One region of the Paenibacillus sp. 1-18 genome, then DNA from elsewhere that is predicted to be linked to it. Evidence: riboswitches for the same ligand, from Rfam matches in the RefSeq annotation. Region 1 holds a riboswitch; each other region holds the start of a gene.
What was found. Region 1 has a riboswitch for thiamine pyrophosphate ahead of tenA (thiaminase II). Riboswitches for the same ligand answer to the same signal wherever they lie in the genome.
Positions count from the first base shown of each region.

Region 2: linked by a shared signal. The riboswitch ahead of L693_RS0115675 (ABC transporter substrate-binding protein) and the one ahead of tenA (thiaminase II) in region 1 are both predicted to bind thiamine pyrophosphate.
Region 3: linked by a shared signal. The riboswitch ahead of L693_RS0103665 (thiamine phosphate synthase) and the one ahead of tenA (thiaminase II) in region 1 are both predicted to bind thiamine pyrophosphate.

Region 1 is NZ_ASSB01000259.1:3,392-10,954, forward strand. It holds gene L693_RS0116390 (MFS transporter) at 1-516, opposite strand, end outside; gene thiE (thiamine phosphate synthase) at 782-1,471, opposite strand; gene thiD (bifunctional hydroxymethylpyrimidine kinase/phosphomethylpyrimidine kinase) at 1,468-2,298, opposite strand; gene thiM (hydroxyethylthiazole kinase) at 2,295-3,137, opposite strand; gene tenA (thiaminase II) at 3,134-3,823, opposite strand; TPP riboswitch at 3,958-4,061, opposite strand; gene L693_RS0116415 (AEC family transporter) at 4,221-5,174, opposite strand; gene L693_RS0116420 (NAD-dependent malic enzyme) at 5,247-6,968, opposite strand; gene L693_RS0116425 (glycosyltransferase) at 7,380-7,563, shown strand, end outside.
Region 2 is NZ_ASSB01000248.1:646-8,208, reverse strand. It holds gene L693_RS0115695 (zinc-dependent alcohol dehydrogenase family protein) at 1-374, opposite strand, end outside; gene L693_RS0115690 (EAL domain-containing protein) at 776-1,822, opposite strand; gene L693_RS0115685 (bifunctional 2',3'-cyclic-nucleotide 2'-phosphodiesterase/3'-nucleotidase) at 2,054-4,156, opposite strand; gene L693_RS0115680 (pyridoxamine 5'-phosphate oxidase family protein) at 4,383-4,817, opposite strand; TPP riboswitch at 5,088-5,197, shown strand; gene L693_RS0115675 (ABC transporter substrate-binding protein) at 5,379-6,425, shown strand; gene L693_RS0115665 (thiamine-binding protein) at 6,875-7,168, shown strand; gene L693_RS0115660 (ABC transporter permease) at 7,165-7,563, shown strand, end outside.
Region 3 is NZ_ASSB01000057.1:30,763-38,325, reverse strand. It holds gene L693_RS0103700 (thiamine diphosphokinase) at 1-345, shown strand, start outside; gene L693_RS0103695 (C40 family peptidase) at 622-1,122, shown strand; gene L693_RS0103690 (response regulator transcription factor) at 1,189-1,881, opposite strand; gene L693_RS0103685 (ThiF family adenylyltransferase) at 2,024-3,082, opposite strand; gene L693_RS0103680 (thiazole synthase) at 3,079-3,846, opposite strand; gene thiS (sulfur carrier protein ThiS) at 3,849-4,052, opposite strand; gene thiO (glycine oxidase ThiO) at 4,049-5,197, opposite strand; gene L693_RS0103665 (thiamine phosphate synthase) at 5,201-5,857, opposite strand; TPP riboswitch at 6,176-6,284, opposite strand; gene L693_RS0103660 (ABC-F family ATP-binding cassette domain-containing protein) at 6,389-7,563, opposite strand, start outside.

The DNA.
Region 1 (7,563 bases):
AAAATCCGGCATCTTCCAAAGGACCCAAACTATTAGGACTGCTGCCAATAAAGTTACAATTCCAAAAATTGGGCGCCAGCCAATGTATGTGCCCAAAAAGGTTCCAACTGGAACTCCTAGCGCCAATGCCAGAGGTGTGCCAACCATAGCCACAGCCATGGCTTTTCCTTTCAGTGAAGCTGGGACCATACGACGCGCATAACCAGCACTCATTCCCCATAACACCCCGGCAGATACCCCTGCAAAGAAACGAGCAGCAAGCGTCAGAACATAGATAGAAGATAATGCGGTTATGGTATTAAACACCAAAAAGCCAGCGATGCATAGTAATAATAGCGGTTTTCTCCTCCAACCACGTGTAGCAGCGGTCAATGGAATTGCGGCTAAAAGCGATCCCACTGCATAGAGAGTAACCAGTTGTCCTACAAGAGCTTCCGAGACATCAAGGTCTTTTGAAATTTGAGGAAGTAAACCTGCAGGTAGGCTTTCAGTCAAAATGCAGATAAAACCCGCCATGGCTAAAGCAAGCAAGCCAACCCACGGAAGACTGTTTGAAAATCCAGTATTTATATTGCCTTCTTTCACACAAGTTGTATTTGAACTCACGATAAAACGTCTCCTTTGTTGAAATTTTAAAAGCGATACGCTTTTCATAAGCTTACACAAAGGATTCGCTATTTTGCATACATGATTAAAGGTAAAAAACTAATTATTAGACGAAAAATCATTTATTTTTTCGATTCTTCTTTTAATTTTAAAGAAACAGGTGAAAGCTTGTATCTCATGCCTTTTGGGACACCCCCGGATGTTTGATGCTCAAAACGACCTTCTTCTTTAATTTCTCAGCCGCAGCTTGAATCCGCTCTGCCTGCGTTACAGCTGAAATCACCGCCACACCATCCGCACCTGCGCGTATCACTTCCTCAACACGGTCCGCCGTAATGCCCCCGATTCCGACGATCGGCACATCAATTCCAGCTTTGCGCAGCTCATACAATATGACTGGACCCTGCACGGCATGAGCATCATCCTTCGAGAGGGTAGGATAGATTGGCCCGACGCCGAGATAATCCGCACCTTGCAGGATAGCTCGGCGGGCTTCCTCAATCGTATGGGCGGAAACGCCGAGAATCCGGTTTCCGATCCGCTCGCGGACGGAATCAGCTGATTCGTCGTCTTGACCGATGTGAACGCCGTCGGCGTCGAGCTCAAGAGCCAGCTCCACATCGTCATTCACGATGAAGGGAACCCCGGCACGGCGGCACTGCTCTTGTAGCCAACGTGCCAACTCAATCCTGGGGGCGCCTGTTAACGCGCCACGGCCCTTTTCCCGGAACTGGACCATGGTTGTCCCGCCGGCCAGAGCCTCTTGCACGATCCTGCCTGGTTCCGCGAGGCAATTCACGCTTCCAAGCACCAGATACACTTGCAGATGCTGGCACATCATCTCTGGTAATATTCTGGCGCTCATTGAAACATCTCCTGACGACGGCGGTAGGCCCAATGATTGGTGGGGCCATGTCCCTGCCCAAGCTGCAAAGGTTCCTCAATCGCCGCCTGGATAAAGGCTTTACCCTTCAAGATAGCCTCCGGTACAGACATCCCTTTCCCTAATTCCGCGGTAATCGCTGCCGAGAAGGTACATCCCGTTCCGTGTGTATGGACAGTCCGTACCCGCTTGCCGCTCAGTTCTGTAAAGGCGGTTCCGTCAAAGAGCAGGTCAACGATCTGTCCGCTGTTCTCGCTCTCGTCGGCGTGACCGCCCTTGATCACGACAAATTTTGGACCCAGACTGCTAATATGTCTTGCAGCCTCGCGGCGATCCTCCATCGTACGAATGCTGATCCCTGCTAGGGCTTCCGCTTCCGGGATATTTGGTGTAACGACCAGGGCCAAGGGGAGCAGGTCGTCCTGCAAAGCCTGCATCGCTTCCGGCTGCAGCAACGCTGCGCCTCCCTTGGCAATCATCACGGGATCGACAACAACCTTCTCCCAGCCGAACTTTCGGATCTGCTCGGCCACAAGGCGGATGATGCCCGCATGAAACAGCATGCCAGTCTTCAGGGCATCCACGCCGAGGTCTGATCCTACGGCCTTGATCTGCTCCGCCGCCGCTTCCTGTGGCAAGGGATATACACCGTGGACACCCAGGGTATTCTGTACGGTAATGGCCGTAATCGCCGACATCCCGTATACACCAAGCTCCTGAAAGGTTTTGAGATCGGCCTGAATGCCAGCCCCGCCGCCGCTGTCCGAACCGGCAATCGTCAGTGCTCTAGGTACACGAACGTCTGTCATTGTGCACCACCTGCCGTAGCTGTTCCGGCTTCATGAATAGATACATGGCCCTTCAGCGAGCCGATATGCAGTTTGGCTAGCTCGTCGAGAAAGGCAATCTGGAAGCTGCCGGGTCCCAGCTCTGCTGTACGTGCAGCGGCCCGGGAAGCCGCTGCACTGTAAAATGCCAAGCCTGCTGTCCCTGCGAGCAGCAGATTAGGTTCAACGGCAGCAAAAGCGCCCAACACTGAAGTCAGCAGGCAGCCTGCTCCGGTTACTTTTGTGAGCAGCGCGTCTCCGCCACAGATCATTCGTACTTCGGCCCCATCGGTGATGACGTCTTCTTTTCCGGTGATGACAACGATGGTATTGAGCGCTCGTGCAGCCCGAGCTGCCAGATCGACATGACTGCTGCTGGCACTCTTACCAGCATCTACGCCTTTAATTTCATGGGCTTCTCCGATAAGATGGGCGACTTCGGCTGCATTGCCCCGCACCATTGAAATGTTGACTTCACTCAGGATTCGCAGTGCCGACTCGGTTCTAAAGCGAGTCGCTCCCGCACCGACCGGATCTAGCAGGACCGGAACACCATGTGCATTCGCCGATTGTCCGGCAATGATCATGGCATCGACCAGCTCGCGGTTCAATGTACCGATGTTTAATACGACGGCTCCTGCTATTTTTGCCATATCCGCGACTTCCTCGGGGGCATAAGCCATCACTGGCGAAGCGCCCAGCGCATATAGGCCGTTAGCTGTAAAGTTGGTGACCACCACATTGGTCATGTTGTGAACAAGGGGGTTGCTGTTGTGTACCTTTGTCAGAAGCTCCGAACAATCCTTTTCCCATGTATTCATATCGTTGACCCCACCGCGGCCTGCATCTGGACCGGCCAGTTTTCCTGCTTATAAGCCATATCCCAGAACATATATTCCAGCTGGCAGCTTAGCATAAAATGCTCAATCATCCGCTCCCGCTCGGCAGTCGTTGCGCCTTCCGCCCAAGCATCCACACGTTCTCGGAATTTGGTTGTTAGATTTTCAGACTGGTAGAAGTTGATCCATTCATAGAACGGATGGGACTCGTCCGGTCTTACCTCATCCAGCAGCCTGCGGCCAATCTCAAGATATGTCCACGGACACGGCAGCAGCACAGCCATGATCTCGCCAAGACTGCCCTCGTGTGCGACCGTCAGCATGTGATGGATATAATGGTGGGCAGACGGTGCGAGCGGATATCCCTGCATTTCTTCATAGGCCACACCTGCAACAGCGCAGAAATTTTGATGCGGATGAATCTCGCTGTGGAGGATAAAAGAGATCTGTTCGTTAAATGCAGCTATGTCCTCCCGGCTCGTGCATTTGGAGATCGCGATGCCGTAAATCCGCATATAGGCATTTAAATATTCAAAGTCCTGTTTTACATAGTGAATCAGCTGTTCCCTTGCCAAGCTTCCTTCGGCAATACCTCTAACAAAGGGATGCTCAAAAATCGCCTGAAAAATACCATCCGCCTGCCGACGAAGCTCTTGCGTAAAGCTCATTTCCCCACCTCCAACAAAATGAAGAGCAGGAAGTCCCGTAAGAAGACAGTTTCGGAACAACGCCAAAAGGCCGCCCCGAAAACTGGAGCGGCTTCATCATAGGTCTAATGCATAAAAAAACACGAGGGACCTTATATACGAAGGCTCCACTTTCCTACGCTAGTACGAACTAGATCAGGTTCAAAGGGTCCAAGATACGTTCTTGTCTCAGCCATAAGCGGCTCCCCTAGTGGACTTCCTATTCTTTTGACTATTACTGTACATTCGTTCATACGTTATGTCAAACCTTCCTCAATTCATTCTTATTGGGAAATCTACTAAATCGAGGGGGACATGAATCATGACAAAAACCGGCAAAATCGGACGGCACTAATAACAGGAGCGAACAGGTAATATTTTACATCAATAACGAAATTAGCACAGGGAGTGTAACGAGAGAGATGACAGCACTGATGACAAAGGAGGAGGCGGTTTCTGATTCCAGGCTTTCAAAACGGGTAGCGATCATAGCAGCGACTGCTGAACCCGGGAAGGAAACGAGCAGAACCGCCTTAACGGTATCGGCAGACGACAGACCGCAGAGGTAGGCAATCAGCAGCATTAATAAAGGCTGTACGATTGTTTTTAACAGCGCGATGGCAAAGGCCCTTATGCTAAAACTAATGTTGCGTACGCCAATGGTCACACCGACTGCAAATAAAGCGGCCCCGGATGTAATGTCACCGATTTGATTAAACGATTTGTTCAACAAATCAGGTGAATGGAAGCCGAACAAGGTCAAAACCACACCAACCAGCGGCACCAGCGCCAGCGGTTCCTTTAAACCGTGAAGAATGGAGTCCCAGATCAGTCTTCCGAAGTGACCGTTCCGTTCCTTGCCTGAATTCTGGTTGGCTACGGTAGCTATAATCGTAGCTGCCGGGTCAAGGACGGCATTGACTACGATTCCCGTAAGTGCAATAGGAATAGCCACGGCTGAGGAGCCGTAGATGGCTCCAAGCACAGGAATGCCCATAAAAGCAAAGGTCGGCTGTGCCGAGTTTAAAGCAAACATAGCGGCATCCTTCACCGACTGCTTCCCCGCAAATCGGGAAAGCAGAAGGAGAACGGTAAAAAAGCCGACAATGCCAATGAACAGAGCTAGCAGGAATGGCCATTGCTCGATGAGCGCTTTCCTGTTCGTTGTCGTAATGCCGATGAATAGATGCGCAGGCAGCGCAAATTTGGTGACGAGCGCATTTAGGGCCTTGGAGGAAGAGGCATCGAAGCTTTTGTAATGCCCTGCTAGCCATCCTAAAATAATAACGAAAAAAATCGGCACCAAAATGTAAAGAATATGTCCGACACTCATAGATCGATTCTCCTTGCTTGAACTGACGTATCCTGCCTGTCTGAACATACATCCCCGTCCCAGATTGAAGAATTAGTGAGGGTGATGTATGGCACTTTCCACGGCTTTGATCCTTGTATATTCCGGTTTCCACATCGCATTCCGAATGGCTTGTTCAACATCTGAAATGTGTGCCTGAGCCACCTGATCCTGAATCGCGGCCTTCGCTACCGCAACCGCAACCGCGTACGAGACATCACGTAATTTTCGGATATGGGGAAGCAACGCACCGCCAGGCTCATTCGAATCTACGGCATTGGCAACGGCATCTGCTGCAGCTGTAAACATGGCAGGAGTGATTCTTTTTGCCTTGACCACAATCGCGCCCAGACCAAGACCCGGGAATACAAAAGCGTTGTTCGCTTGTCCAATCTCAAATTTCGTACCATTATAGGTAACCGGCTCAAAGGGACTTCCGGTAGCGATCAATGCTTTGCCATCGGTCCACTGTATTAAATCCTCGGGTACCGCCTCGGCAAGGTTTGTAGGATTGGACATGGGCATGATGATCGGGCGTTCTACATGCTTCGCCATTTCCTTGATAATTTCTTCAGTAAAGGCACCTCCCACACCGGAAGTTCCTATTAATATCGTAGGCTTCACCTGACGAATGACCTCAAGCAGCGGTATTTTTCCGTCATCAGACCGCATCCATGAGCTAACTTCCTCTTTTTTACGTACATACGGCTTCTGATACTCCAGCACATCTTCCATATCGTCCGTTAACAGCCCGCGGTAATCAAAGGCCCAAAATGGCTTAAATGAATCCTCCGCCGAAAGGCCGTCCGCGATCATAGCTCCCCGAATTTGGTCAGCGTTACCAATGCCTGCGGCCCCCGGTCCGAAGACAAGCACTTTTTGCTCACGCAGCGGAATTTTGGTAACACCTACCGCCGAAAGAATCGCAGCCAGGGTTACAGCTCCTGTGCCTTGAATGTCATCGTTAAAGGTGAGAATGCTTTGACCGTATTTGCCTATAATATGGCGTGCGTTTACGCTGCCGACATCTTCCCAATGCAAAAGCGCCTTCGGAAACTGTGTTAGCGTTTTATTGATAAAAGTATCAATAAACTGGTTATAGGCTTCTCCGCGAACCCGCTTATGGCGGTTTCCGATGTACAGCGGATCATTCAGCAGCTTTTCATTATTCGTGCCTACATCCAGTACAATCGGCAGCACCCGCCCGGGATGAATGCCTGCTGCGGCTGTATATACAGCAAGCTTGCCAATCGCAATGTTAATCCCCCCGACACCCCAGTCACCGATACCCAAAATACTTTCCGAATCCGTCACGACGATCAGATCCACATCCTCACCACTCAAACCGGAATTATAGAACGCCTGTCCAATTCCGTTCGGGTTATCTATCGACAAATATACGCCCCCAGGGCGGTTGTACTCGTGACTATATTCTTGAATCGCGGTTCCTACCGTAGGTGTGTACACCACAGGCAGCATTTCACTCAAATGGTCGGTAAGTAGGCGATAGTAGAGTACGATATTTCGATTGTGAAGGTCGTTGAGCGAAGCATTTTTACGCAGCATGGTCGGTTGTGCCAAAAACTGCTGATACGCTCGTACGCTCTGTTTTTCCAGTGAGAGGACCGTTGGAGGAAGGATTCCTTCCAAACCCAGTTCTTTGCGTTCTTCTTCTGTAAAAGCGACACCTTTGTTCAAAAGGGGGTTCGCTAACACATCCTTGCCTCGTAATGGGGTGGATAATGAGCCGTCCCGATTGACATAAAATGCTTCCATAATAATACCCTTCTTTCTCTTCGTTATTGATGATGTTTATTAAGGTTTATTCATGACGAAAGATGACATGTTGACCATAGTATGGTCATGGTAATATGTTTTATTCGCATATTATCTGCGACAAAATAACCATTAATTTTTTGTGTGATTGATCATAAAGAACTAATTATAAACATTGATAAATAAGATTATTTCGTTATTTTTGGTTCTAATGAATTAGTTCTAAATCTTCTTTTTTTGCAAAATATAAAATTGGTTTTCATCTCCTTATATCCTTATACGTCACGGCATGTCAGCTATTTTGTTAAGAAAATATGAAGGATTTGCATATTAATTTAACCCCTCTAAGCAAACATTTTTAATTCTTTTTCGACAAAATATAACCATCTGGAGGAAAAAGGAGAGGTTTGTGTGCAGGGACCTATAGCCATTTTTAGCGATAATGACAGGGCTATTGATTATCCCAACGTGATTCATTTTTACCAATCTATACAGTGCAGAGACCCTGAGGCAGCTTCAGTTTATGAGAACGCATGTTGTTGCCTGATTGATTATAGGGAACCGGAGAAAGCCGTGCGGATAGCCAATCAGATCC
Region 2 (7,563 bases), on a different contig from region 1:
CCTTCTTCATGCAGAACGATATATTCAGCCGCCACTCCACTGAGCGGGCCTCCCAGACTGTCCTTTAATACCTCCGCTCTGGTGCTCCCGCCAATGAATTTCTGTTGGAAATTTCCCGCTACCCTTTGTCCAACCTGAAATTTTGTCACCCCTTCGCCCACAGCCACAATTTCACCCGCTCCATCGGATAACGGAATGAAGGGAAATTGAATGCCGGTCGGCACTGCTCCATTAAGTATTACCAAATCTCGATAATTAAGAGACGCTGCCCTTATGCGGATTAGAACTTCCAGCCGTCCCGGCACCGGTATGTCGAGTTCCGTCAAGGTTAATTCTTCAAAGCCGAAACCGTTTTTCAGTTGCACTGCTTTCATTTTGGTTGTCCTCCCTGCAATGTTAAATTTTTTACCCATTATAGATACAGTGTATTATACAGAAAACAATGTTTCCTGTATAATACACTGTATCTATTTATCTTCAAAACGTCAATCTTTACTTTAAAAATAAAACGTGTCGTAAAACTGCCTCCGTTTTTTTTTGCGTTCCTTACCAAGTAAAAATTGGAGGCTGGGTTCCTTTCGCTTGCCCATAACTTGCTCAGGTAGACAAGCATGAACCAAAAAACGCGAGTTGCAGGGGTGGAATAACCTCTGCACTCGCGTTTTTACATTAATGGTGATATAAGCACTTCCAATACAGTTAAAATTTTGCTTATGAGACAGACCCATTTAAGCTCCACATTTTATAGACTACGTAGATTTAAACGTGCTTCTGACTACACTACTCTACTAAGTACAAAATTGGAGGGCGGGCAGGGTTCCGGCTTGCCAAACAAATAACCCTGAGCCAGAGACACACCTGCTTCACGACAAAACTCAAAATCCTCCATCTGCTCAACGCCTTCAGCCAGCACCAAGCCACCAAAGCGAGAAGCCGATTCCACGATCCCTGTAATCTGTCGCTTCTGGTCACTGCTACGATGACAGCCATTAATTAAACTTCGATCAATTTTGACATAATCCGGCTGGAGACAATTCATAAGTTCTGTCGTGGAATAACCTGCCCCTACATCGTCAAGTGCCACTGAAACTCCCCGTATGCGATATTTTTCAAATATTTGATGCAAAATACTCAGGTCGTCAATTTCTTCCGTCTCTACGACCTCAAACACAAAATCCTCCGTATTCATGGACAACCGGTCAATCGTCTCAAAGGTATGATTCAAGCAGTAGACAGGATTATAAATGGTTGAAGGAAGAAAGTTAATAAACCGTTTAATCCCCGCAGGAAGACATGCTGCACTCTTTTCAATAGCGGAAATACGGGCCGAACGATCCAAATGAGCATGCAGGCCAGCTTCACGGGCAATTTCAAACAGTTGAAAAGGCTGAAAGGGCCGCTCCGAATGTGACGGACGCAGCAAAAACTCAAACCCGATAATGTTCAATTTGTGGTCAACAATAGGCTGCAGGTGGCTGGAAAAACTTTTGTCACAAATAATATTCACAATTTCCGGATGTTGGAGTCTGACTTGCAATTGGCTAAATAGAAGCCAGTCCTCATATCCTTCCACATGATACATCCCGGTCACCAAAGCCTCCATATGTAGCAGCCATTCATGGGGAAGACGAGCCAGTCCGTTAACCAGCTGCTCCAGCTCTGAACGACTGTTATACCGAAACACTCTGCCATTCTCACAGCATTGCTGCGATAGCATACCCAAGCCATCTAATGCTGGACTAAGCGACACCCTGGGATGCCTGATCTTCAGCAATCCTTGATCCTTAATAGGTAAGATGATGCTGCAACTGCTGCAAGTCATAATGGTCCTCCTCGGAACAATTTTCCGGTTTTTTCACCATTATATCACAAGTAACTAGAGCAAAAGTACTACAAAATCCAGAAAAACAAGCTTGTAACCCGTCGAAATTTAGGACTTAAGTGTAGGTTCGGCAAAAAAATATTATTTTTCATAAAAATCAAAAAAGCAGCAAGTCTCTCGGATAGAGACTTGCTGCTTAGCTCTGTTAAGCTTTGGAGCCGGAAAGCAAACTTACTTGGAAGTCTTTGGCTTGGTTGTGTTAGCTGGCTTGGCAACTGCAGGCTTCGTTGTTTTAACCACTGGCTTTGCTGTTGCTTTCGCAGGGACTACAGCTTCCTTAGCAGGAGTCTCTGCTGCATTAGGCTTCGCACCAGCTTTTAAGCTGTATTTGGCAAAGCCGTCTGCTGCGCTGCTCAAGTATGCAATTTGTTGATTTCCAGCCAGCACATCCTTGGCATCAGGAGAGGACTCGAAGGTAACCTTTGCCTGACCGAAAGGAGCAATAGACCAATTGCCATCCGCTGACGGATTAATGGTTCCGTTCGTACGGATATAGTCAGTAATGACTTGACGGTTTTCATCCGGCGCTGCCATGACAATGCGTTTGCCATCCGGGTTCGCCAGTTTGGATGAGGAAGCACGGTAGTTATTGGTGGCTACGATAAATTTCTGTGCAGGATCAATTGCCTTCCCATTATATTGCAAGTCCTTAATACGATGAGCCGATGAATCAATAATAGTTCCCTTGGCATCGTAGCGTGCAGGCTGAGTTACATCAATTTGGTAAGTTACACCGTCAATGACATCAAAATTGTAGGTTGGGAAATCTTTGTTGATTAGCGCTTGTTCCTCTGTTTTGTTCGGATCAATGCGGTTAAACTGACCCGCAGACCACTCCAGCCATTCCTGAATTTCAGCACCGGTTACTTCTACAGCATGAACCGTATTCGGATACACATACAGATCGGACACGTTTTTAATCGCTATCGTACCTTCGGGAATGTTGGTGTAATACGAAGCACCGTTGCGACCACCGGCCTTGAATGGGGCGCCGGCCGACAATACGGGAAGATTTTCATATTCGGTCCCTTTAAGATGGCTTTGAACATACCATTTTTGTGCATTCGTCACAATCTGAATGGATGGGTCATCCTGCACCAATGCAAAATAACTGGTAATAGGTGCGGTGGTAGTTCCGACCGGCTGACGAACATAATCCAGCGTTCCTTTATGCTCATCCTTGATTGCATCTACCAACCTAAAATCTGGATTCGTCTGTACAGCTTGATTTTTGGCATTCACAACCGGACGTGCTTCAGACTGGGAATTCGTAACGGTCCACTCATTTTTTTCCTTTTCCAGACTCAGGTCGATAATGCCCAGCTCCTTGCCCCACGAGGAGGCTTCAACAGCCGGTACACCATTAATGGTTCCTTTATCCAGGTTTACCCCGCTCATCCCTTTAAAATCAGGGCCTGGGAAAGATTTATGTGCATGTCCAAACAGAATCGCGTTAATTCCATCCACCTGGCTCAAATATTTAACGGCATTCTCCATCATTGGTGTTTGCGGCACATCCTCATAACCTGTGTGTGCAAGCACGACAATAATATCGGCACCCTCCAATTTCATTTGAGGAATGAATTTTTTTGCCGTTTCCACAATATCCTTCGTAACAACCTTGCCTTGCAAATTAGCTTCATCCCACTGCATGATTTGAGGAGTTACCAGGCCGATTACACCCACTCGGAGCGTTTGCTGTTTACCCTTCTCATCCGTTACCGTTTTATCGAGAATCTTATAAGGAGTAAAATAATTTTTAGTATCTTGGCCCCCGTTGTCATAGTACACGTTCGCATTGACGTAAGGGAAATCGGCACCCTTGAGTGATTTCTCCAAAAAGTCGAGACCGTAGTTAAATTCGTGGTTCCCCACTGTAGCAGCATCGTAGCCCATCAAGTTCATCATCTTGTAGACAGGATGGACACCGCCTTTTTTCTCGAAGGTTTTGTTTCTGGCCATATAATCGCCCAACGGATTGCCTTGCAGCAAGTCGCCGTTATCAAACAACAGGCTGTTTCTCGCTTCACTACGTGCCTGCTGGATCAGTCCGGCTGTGTTAATCAAGCCATATTCGTTGGTTTCCTTGTCTGCATAATAATCGTAGTTCATCAACGTCGTGTGAATATCCGTCGTTTCCATAATTCGCAAATTCACTGTGGCTCTGTCCCGAGAATCATCGGCAGCCCAGGACGGAGCAGCTGTAAATACCAGCATACTGCAAGCTACAACCGCTGCAGTAAACCCTTTAAACCAATTTTTACGAAATAACAAAATATACCCCTCCTCATTAAGGTTTATGGCTCATATACATACTTTTGCACATATATGTAAGCTTTGAACCCACCATTCCTATTTTAATCCAACGCCAGACAAAAAAGTAGTCATTTGCTCAAAGTTATTTATAAAAAAATAATTATTTTTTTTCACAAATAAAAAACCAGCAAACCTCCTCCATAACTCGAAAGATTTGCTGGTTTTTTCAATTGAATATCTGTCGCTATTTCTCCCACACCTGCCGCTCGGTTTGCTGACCCACATACTCAATTCGAGTCGGATTCACGTCCAAAATGACATAATTCGGGTCATCCGGTCCGGAAAACCATTCCTTCAGGGAGTCATTCCACACTTGTTTGCGCAGTCCCTCATCTGCTGTGACCTGGACGGAAGCCTCTACTTCTACAACTTCCTTCGTGCCCCCCACCTCATAACCCAACAGAAGGTAAGCATTCGGATTGTCTTCTAGCTCATCCACCTTATGTGTTTTACGATTCGTTGCCAGATGGATGTTCATTCCATCGTTGAAGAGGGCCATATAGCGTACCTTCGGCTTACCGCCCTCCACTGTGCCCAACGAGCAAAATTTGTTGTTATCCAAAGCCTTCACAATGGCTTGTTCCAGTTGGCTGCGATCCAATGTTTCCGTTTTACCCATGGTACAACAACTCCTTTTCGTGAATTACAGTTCTGTACGGACATGTCATCCAGCACCAGCTTATCTGATCCTATCTGCGCAGCTGACCTGAAACTAGCATGACTCGCACAGCTCTGAATGGTTCATGTTCATTTTCAGAGCGAAGCTCACAATAAAAGTGTACCCTGTCGTTTGGCAAATGAACCGTCATCTCTTCCTCAATGCTGGACAGTCCAGCCTTCAAGGCATATAATCGTCGTATTAGACCCGAATAAATAAACCCATTAAACCATACAATGCCAGGGGTGCTGGAATCGGCCGGCTGAGAGTGTGTCCCAAGACACTGACCCTTACAACCTGATCTGGGTAATGCCAGCGTAGGAATGCTTAAGCTATGATGTGCTTTTTTATATAGGCCATCCCTTACTTTGGTATATACAAGCGCAAGCGTCCCGGAACCTTGGGGCGCTTTTTTTGTTGAGGATTAAGTTGTTGGAACGCTAGCGTCCGGCAGATGTTATTTTTATGCATAAGCTGTCTAATTCGACGGATGACGGGTAATTAAAAGGAGAGAACACAACGATGAAGCGCATGAAAATGTTAAGCCTGGGACTGATTAGTCTGTGGCTCATGGCCCTGACACTGACCGCCTGCGGCGGGGGCTCCCCCTCTGCATCTCAAGAGGCGGCTCCTGCCAGCAACGCTCCAACATCCACCCCGGCAAAGGGGCTTAAGGACGTTAAAGTCGTACTCGACTGGACACCAAATACGAATCATACGGGACTCTACGTCGCCAAGGATAAAGGATTTTACGAAAAAGCGGGCTTGAATGTCCAAATTGTTCAACCTGGTTCAGGCGGAGCCGACCAAATGGTCGCTTCGAATGCGGCACCTTTTGGTATCAGCTATCAAGAAGGTGTCACCCAGGCTCGCACGCAAGGCGTCCCGCTTGTGTCCATCGCTGCAGTGATTCAGCATAATACTTCTGGTTTCGCGGCCCCGGTAGACCGTGGAATTAAAAGCCCAAAGGATTTTGAAGGAAAAACATACGGCGGCTGGGGTTCACCCGTAGAAGAAGCGGTCATGAAATCCATCATGGATTCAGACAAGGCTGATGTGAGCAAAGTGAAGATCATAAATATGGGCAATGCCGACTATTTTACAGCCGTGAAGCGGGATATCGACTTTGCCTGGATTTTCTACGGATGGACCGGCATAGAAGCAAAGCTACGGGGTGAACCACTGGATATGCTGTATGTAAAGGATTATTCCAAAAGCCTCGATTACTATACGCCTGTGATTGTCAGCAATGAACAGACCATTAAAAATGATCCAGAGCTGGTCAAAGCGTTCATGGACGCTACCGCCCAAGGCTATGAATACACCATTGCTCACCCGGAAGAAGCCGCGGATATCTTAAGCAAAGCCGTGCCGGAGCTGGACAAAAAGCTGGTACTTGCCAGCCAAAAATGGCTAAGCCCGCATTATCAGGACGATGCCGCGCAATGGGGTGTGCAAAAAGCAGAAGTATGGAAAAACTACTCGGACTGGATGTACGAACGCAAGCTGCTCAGCAAACCTTTGGAGGTCGACAAAGCCTTCACAAACGACTTTTTGCCCAAGCGTTGAGCATTTTGCTAAAACGCTAAAATCACCAACTAAATAAAGTCAAAGAACTAGAGGTGTACATGCAGCGCCACTACGCAGTCGGATGGTGCTTCCCATCGCCACCGCCCCCGGATTTCTTTTATCAAAATCTAGAGGTTGAAATCCGGGAAGGTGATGCTTCCGAAGCGAGCTTTCCTACGGAAAGCTTTTAAAGCGAACGCTAACGCTTCTACAGCACCATTCCGACCACTTCGTTCTCGTTCCACTTCTTTAGTTTCATTTTTTCTAAGCGCTAAGTAGGTGCGCTTGTGTGTTAAAAATGCCACACAAACCAGCTTTAAAAATAAGGTGCTTTTAAGGCGGTTGGCAGCGGAGCGGTTCATTTGAATCTGGAGAAGCGAAGCGGTCTCACCACCTTAAACCACCCTATTTTCTCTAAAACACTCCAAATGAAGGACAGGTGAATTCGCATGGCTAACACTTTGCTCAGTATTCAAGTGATTCCTAAAACACCTAACAACGAGGACTCTTATCCTTATGTAGATAAGGCGATTGAGGTTATTCAACGTTCCGGTGTCAAGCATCAGGTTAACCCCCTGGATACGACAATGGAGGGCGAGTTGGACGAGCTGCTGCAAGTCGTTAAAGAAATGCACGTGGCATTGACGGAGGCCGGCAGCCCCAGCATCATTTCACAGATCAAAATCGCACATAATCCACAGGGCATCAGCATGAACAAGCTGACAGAAAAGTATCGCCCATGAACCCAAAAGGCAAGAACGCACCCTGGTGGAAAAGCGTGTGGCCGCCCCTTGTGGCGGTCCTCTTCTTTTTAGCGGCCTGGCAAGGGGCGGTTTCCTATTTCCATGTTGAACCCTGGCTGCTTCCAGCTCCGTCCCTGATCGTACATGAGGGCATAGCCCAGTCGGCGTTGCTTGGTGCCCATACGTGGGCTACGATTCGCCTGACACTTGGAGGATTTGCGATAGGGACAGCAACGGGACTGTTGCTTGCCATTGTTCTTCATACGATTCCCTTTCTCAAATCTTCCCTGTACCCTTTGCTCATCCTTAGCCAAAACATTCCAATCATTGCGCTTGGTCCATTGCTGATGGTGTGGTTTGGTTTTGGCGTGCTGCCAAAGCTGATGGTGATTACA
Region 3 (7,563 bases), on a different contig from region 1:
ATGCTTGGTGTGACCGGCACCAGAATGGACCACACACTGGCTAATGTTCAAATATTGGTACGCGCGATGCAGCATCATATTAGTTGCGCAATTATGGACGCACATAACTATATCGAGCTCACAGGGTCCACGCTGGAGGTCAAGCCCATGGGATATACATATACATCGCTGCTTCCTATGACTGCTGAGGTAACAGGGATAAACCTGGATGGATTTATGTACCCATTACAAAATGCCACCCTCAAGATGGGACAATCACGTGCTGTCAGCAACAAGCTAACCGCTTTAAAAGGGACGATTTCCATCGAAAGCGGACTACTGCTTGTTATTCAAAGTAAAGATTAGTTATGACACTATTGTAACTTTTATAAATATCCTTTTATTGCTCAAGCGCTTGATTTACAAGCGTTTCTTTCTTTCTTCCTGATTGTGAAGCGCTATTATTTTTTACAATTTGTAATTTTTAATCGTTTTTTAATAATTGCTATGTTAAGCCTTGTCCCTCAAGCATTTGCGAGTAGTTTTCCAACTATTAGGTGGCTTCAAAACTGTTATACTTCTGTGGGCAAGTTAGCAACTCAGCAAGATTTTGCACAAACAATTTTTGGAGGTACTTACAACATGAACATGCATAAAATCATAAAAAAGGTAATTATCGCAGGAGTCGCAACCACTATCGGTTTTGGAACTTTTGCAATTGAGGCAACAAATACAGTACAAGCTGCCACTGCTACTACTACGGTAGCCCAAAAAGTAATTAACTATGGCGAAAAATATATGGGGACTCCTTATAAGTTTGGAGCTTCTACAAGTACCACTAGAAATTTTGACTGTTCTTCTTTTATGAAGCATATTTTCAAAAAATACGGAGTAGATTTGCCACGCACTTCTGTTGAGCAATCTAAAGTCGGACGTGCTGTATCCAAGTCCAATTTGAAAAAGGGTGACTTAGTATTCTTCTCAAGCGGTAGCCGTGCTACAGGTAGGAACATTACCCATGTAGCAGTCTATATGGGCGGCGGTAAGATTCTGCACACTTACGGGGAACCTGGCGTTACCATCTCCGATTTGAACTCTGGCAACTGGAAAAGAACATACATTAAAGCACGCCGCGTGCTGTAATATGAAACTCGTTTAATATATGTAAGCCGGGACAAACAGCTCCCGGCTTTTTTATATGCGTTTATGCTACTCTACTTCAGGTGGTGTTTTGAGAGAATAGCCTATGCCTCGTTCCGTGCGAATCATTTTGAATTTTTGCCCCTTATCTATTTTAACTCTCAAATGCCTGATATACACGTCTACTACGTTCGTATCTACGATATAATCATGTTTCCAAACATCCTTTAGGATTTGCTGTCTGCTGCAAACCTGATTGAGATGTATAGCCAGATGAACCAAGAGATCGAATTCCTTTGGAGTTAATTCCAGCTTCTGTCCCCCTCTACTTACCATTCTGCTTGCATGGTCTATATGTAGATCACCCGCCTCGATTACCCTTGCTACATCATGAGCAGCACCAAAAATTCGCAATAAATTAGCTACTCTGGCCAGAAACACTTTGGGAGGAAAGGGGAATACCATCACATCGTGTGCTCCCTGCTCAAAACAGGCAACGATATGGTTCTCATCGTTAGATGAGGTCAAGACGAATAACGGTACACGAGGATGGTTTTGCTGGACGGTACGAATCATTCCTTGTGCATCCCCTTGCTCTTCATCAACGTTCAGAAGCAGCATATTCACAGCATGATCGGCTGCGTAGGAGCTTCCCTCTGACATATTTCGGACATGCCCCACCTGATAGCCTGCTTGCTCCAATAGATGTACAATTACAGGTAACGCTTCATTTTCATCCACAAGTAAAATTAACGGACTCATCTTTTCACCCACCTGGTTTGGACATCGCATTGTGATATGGAAAATGATCAATTTGTTTGTAAGTCATTAAAACATATTTATATTTATTGTAACAAAAAAGCAGAAAACCATTCTTACAGGAATGATTTTCTGCTTTTTATAGTTAGCCCAAATAACGGTGATATAGACTTTTTGCTTCTGCCACGTCCTTTGTTCCGTGAATCAACGCTCGCCCATCAGCAAAAATGACCAAGCGATGCACGCCCGTACTATAGGAAACCAAAAACGGATTCTGCTCCACTTTTCCCTCTCCCACAGCAGCAAGTCGATCTGCGGTTTCCTTAAGATTCAGCTGTATCGGTTTGGCTGGTCTTATCTGAACGGTATCGCGACCGCACAACACATCTGTTTTTTGCCGATGTGAGGCTGACAAATAGGGATACGTCGGGTGACTGCCGCAGGAAGGACAATCCGCTTTTTTCAAGCTGTCTACGGCTATTGCTGCATACTCGTTCCGCCACAAATCAAACGAAAACAGCTTCCCTCGCAGTTCTTTCTTATATCCGCCAAGAAGCTTGAAGGCTTCCGTTGTCTGATTGGCCGTGACCATTTGTACTGCCTGCGGAATAATCCCGGCGGTATCACAGGTCTCGCCTCCAAACGGAACGGTTCCCAGCAGACAATGAAGACAAGGCGTTTGCCCTGGTAAAATGGTATAAGTCACACCATAGCTTCCTACACATCCCCCATAAATCCACGGTATGTGATGCTTTAGTGCCATGTCGTTCATGAGCAATCGGGTATCGAAATTATCGGTTGCGTCCATCATCAGGTCAACTCCCTGGATCAGCTCTTCCAGTTCCGCTACCCCGACATCCAGTACATGTGCGTGTATGACCGTTTCCGAATTAATGTCTTTTAATCTTCGCTGGGCAGCCACTGCTTTGGGGCATCTCTCTGCGGCGTCACTCTCCTGAAAAAGCTGCTGACGCTGCAAGTTGCTCCACTCCACATAATCGCGGTCTACGATGCTAACCGTACCTACACCTGCACGGACAAGGGTTTCTGCAATACCTGTGCCGAGCGCTCCGACACCTATGATCAGTACATGAGAAGAAGCGAGCCTGCGTTGTCCTTCTGACCCAAAGGGAGCGAATCTTTCCTGTCTGGAATAGCGGTCACTTGCTTGTACGACTTCACAGGATTTTTCTGTTTCCATCATGCCTGAACCATACCTTCTGTGGGACTGCTTGCTGAAGCATAACGTTTTACGGGAATCAGCCCCGCCTCAAAACCATATCTACCCGCGCGAACAGCCAGTTTCATGGCCTCTGCCATTTTTACAGGATCCTTCGCTCCCGAGACGGCTGTGTTCAACAGAACAGCATCTGCTCCCAGTTGCATCGCCATTGCCGCATCACTCGGTGAGCGAATACCTGCATCGACAATGACCGGAATCTCTGCTTGTTCAATAATTAACTCCAATGCAAACGGATTAAGCAGGCCGCGTCCTGTACCAATCGGTGAAGCTCCAGGCATAACGGCATGCACTCCAAGCTCTTGCAACCTCTTGGCCAGAATGACATCATCGGATATGTAGGGCAGCACAATAAAGCCTTCCTCCAGCAGCTTTTCGCTTGCTTTCAGCGTTTCAAAGGGATCAGGCAACAGCGTCTTACCGTCCCCAATGACCTCCACCTTAATCATATCGCACAGGCCTGAGGCCCTTGCCAATTTTGCAATACGAACAGCCTCCTCCGCTGTCGTCGCTCCTGCCGTATTGGGAAGAAGTGTATAGCGGCCCAAATCCAGCGTATCCAGAAAATGTTGCTTATCTCGTTCCTCCAAATTTAATCTCCGCACAGCAAAGGTCAATATTTCGGCCTCAGCAGCCTCTACAGCTTGGGATTGGATATCCAGATTCGAGAATTTTCCTGTTCCCAGTAACAGCCTTGATGTAAAAGATGCTTTTCCAATGGTTAACATCATCAACCGCCTCCTACAAAATGTACAATTTCCAAACTGTCTCCGTCTTTCAGGATCGCTTCTTCATGTTCTTCACGAGTCAATATGTGGCGATTCAGCTCGACCACAACGGTTTTCACCTTTAAATCAAGCTCATGCAGCAATTGCTCCACATGAGTGATCCGGTTAGAAAAGTTCATGTTCTGGCCGTTAATCGTCAGCCTCATAAGCTTTCCTCCTTGATACGAACAGAAGAAAAGTTGCTTATTCCAAGTTCTTCGGCATCTGCCCCTTTAAGCAGTCCTGCCATCGCACGTCCGGTAGCTTCACTCAACAGGACACCGTTGCGATAATGCCCGACTGCTGCATATACCCCTTCCAAGCCGGGAACGGCCCCTATAAAAGGACGTCCCGCTGCTGCCTGCGGACGCAGGCCCGCCCAGGTACGTACAAAAGAAGCTTCACGGACGCGCGGTAGCCAGGCAGCAGCACGTGCCAGTAGCCCCTCCAAACCTTCAACAGTCACTTCTTTGTCATAGAGGTTTGGAAGACTCGTTGCCCCAATCCAAACCTCGTTCTTCTGTTTAGGCACAAGGTAAATATCATCGGCATAAATGGTATATTCCAAAGGGTGATCCTTTAAGGAAACTGCAACTGCTTCACCTTTGACCGGATAAAGCGGGTAATGAAAGCCTGCTTGGTCTAGCAAATTCATGCTATCCAGGCCTCCGGCAATAATGACCTGATCGCAAGAAAAAAATCCCCTGTCCGTTACCACCCCACAAACCCGGCCATTCTGTACGACCAGCTGCTCCGCATGGGTACCGGACCATATTGTAGCTCCCAACACAGATGCTGCTCCCGCATAAGCACGACATAGCTGTACTGGAACGAGCTGCGTCTCCTTTGACCGATATATAGCTCCGATCGCTTGACGATCTATGCCCGGAATCCGTCTGGCCAATTCCTTGGCATTCCACCACTCAGGCTGATTATCCTCGCGCATGTTAGCAGCTTTCCATCGTCTTTCACCCTCAGCTTCCGAACGGAAAGGAGCTACAAATCCCTCTGTACGAAATTCTACTGAAACACCGGACAACCGCTCCAGTTCACGAACAAGCTCAGGGAATGCGTCCCGACTTGTACGAGCCAATTGCTCAAGATCAGAGTCGATGAACTCTTCACTCTCTGCTGCAAGCATTCCGGCCGCTGCTCCCGAGGCTCCCTCACCCGGCATCGTTCGCTCCAGCATGATCGTACTGCGCCCTTCCCTAGCCACATGATAAGCAATGGAGCTGCCGATCACACCTCCACCTATAACCAAGCATTCAGCATGTCCTATAACTGTAGCCTCTGTGTGTATTTTAGGCATATGTTATATCTCCTCTCCACTGACCTGACCATACTTCTTTCGAAATTCTTCTACTCTCGTTTCCTTACAACGGCTGCAGACTATCTGATCTACCATTTGTCTATATTCCATCGCAGCCGCGATTGGCGACTCAGCTCCCCATATACCGGACATCACTGCAATTCCACTTGCTCCAGCATGATAAAGCTCCGGAATATGATGCGGTTGTATACCGCCAAGTGCAATCACTGGAATGTTGGACAACCTGCATATGCGTTCAAGCTGAGCTGTACCCCGCGGCACAACCCCGGGCTTACAGTGGGTCTCATATACATGACCGTAGAGTACATAGTCCGCCCCAGCCCGCTCGGCAATCTGCGCCTCTTCCAAGGAATGCACAGACACTCCACAGCGTGTCCCCTTTGGAAGTAGGCCCTTAACATCCTGAGCCGGTAGCCCATTTGCCGGTAGCTGGACAGCTCCAGCCAAGGTAAGTAAAGCTACATCCACACGGTCATTGACTACAATTTGCTGCAAAGGAATCCCCTGCTCCACCATGCTTCGGGTCAACCCGAGTAATTCTGAGGCCCCCTTCTGCTTTAGACGTGCATGCACAAAATGAACATACGGATAAATAGCAGCAGCCACTTGGGCTACATATGCATGGGAGTCATTTTCCATCGTAATTACGTGTAATTCGATCTCATGTTCACCTCACATTGAACTAAGGGCTTAAACTAATCCTATAAGCTGAACCAATAATCATTGTGGCCCCACATCACAAAATATCAGACGGAGCCAGCCACTTGTGCCAGCAATAATGAAGGAGATCATATGTGATCCGGATACGGAAATTCAATAGGTAAAACCGAACGTAACGCAAAAAAACCACTTCCCTAAGGAAGTGGTTTTACGAACGTCCAATAATCGAACGGACAATCATATCCGTATACGTATATCGTCCCACGTACAAACAAAAGTAATGATGTGGTTACCTTGCTTGTGCGGCGCTCACTTCCCTACGCTGGCATAACCCAGATCAGGTACAAAGGGTCCGAAATCCATTTATTTCGTCTCAGCCGCATGGGCGGCTCCCCTAGTGTGACTATTTTATTGTATCAGCTAAAGATAGCTTAGCATATTTTTCTAATTCTGCAAACCCCACTTTTTTGAAGCATGACAGAGCTGAATTTTTTTTGACTTTAGTTGACTTTAGTTGACTTTAGTTGACCACTCTTCCACATTCCACGTTTTTGTTACCCAATCCTCGTAAAAATCCGGTTCGTGAGATACAAGCAATACAGTCCCTTTATATTCCTTCAAGGCACGTTTAAGCTCGTCCTTTGCTTTGACATCCAAGTGATTGGTAGGCTCGTCAAACAGAACCCAGTTGCTTTCCCGCATTAACAATTTGCACAGACGTACTTTTGCCTGCTCACCACCACTAAGCGCGGATAGAGGACGTGTGATATGCTCATTTTTTAAACCGCAACGTGCCAAATGTGCTCTTACTTCATGCTGATTTAAATGCGGGAACTCATTCCACACATCGTCAATCGGTGTAATTTTGCCTGCCTTGACTTCCTGCTCAAAATAAGCCGGCTGCAAGAAATCGCCTTGATAGGTTTTTCCGCTGATTGGCGGTATTTTCCCCAGAATGGTTTTGAGCAATGTCGATTTACCGACACCGTTGCAGCCTACAATCGCAATTTTTTCGCCACGTTCAATCGTCATGGTCATTTTGGGCAAAAGGGCATGAGTATAGCCAATTTCAAAATCAATTCCCTCAAATACCGTTTTCCCGCTCGCACGCGCTTCTTTAAATTGAAAGGTTGGCTTGGCAGCTTCTTCAGGCTTATCAATACGTTCGATCCGATCAAGCTGCTTTTCACGGCTCTTCGCCCGGCCTGATGTGGATGCACGCGCCTTGTTGCGCTGAATAAAGTCTTCCTGCTTCTTAATATATTCCTGCTGCTTCTCATAAGCATCAATATGCTGCGCTTTGTTCAGATCCGCCATTTCAAGGAATTTTTCATAGTTAGCTGAATAACGGGTCATCTTTGCAAATTCAAGGTGATAAATAACATTAACGACCTGGTTCATGAACTCCGTATCATGTGAAATAAGAATAAATGCATAGGGATAATCCTTCAAATAACGCGTAAGCCACTCAATATGCTCTACGTCCAAATAGTTGGTAGGCTCGTCCAGCAGCAGGACGTTTGGCTTTTCCAACAACAGCTTCGCAAGAAGCACCTTAGTCCGTTGTCCACCGCTAAGCGCAGATACATCCCGATCCAAACCGATGGCCGAGAGACCCAGCCCGTTCGCCATTTCTTCAACCTTCACATCAATGAGGTAAAAATCCCCCATATCCAGCTGCTCCT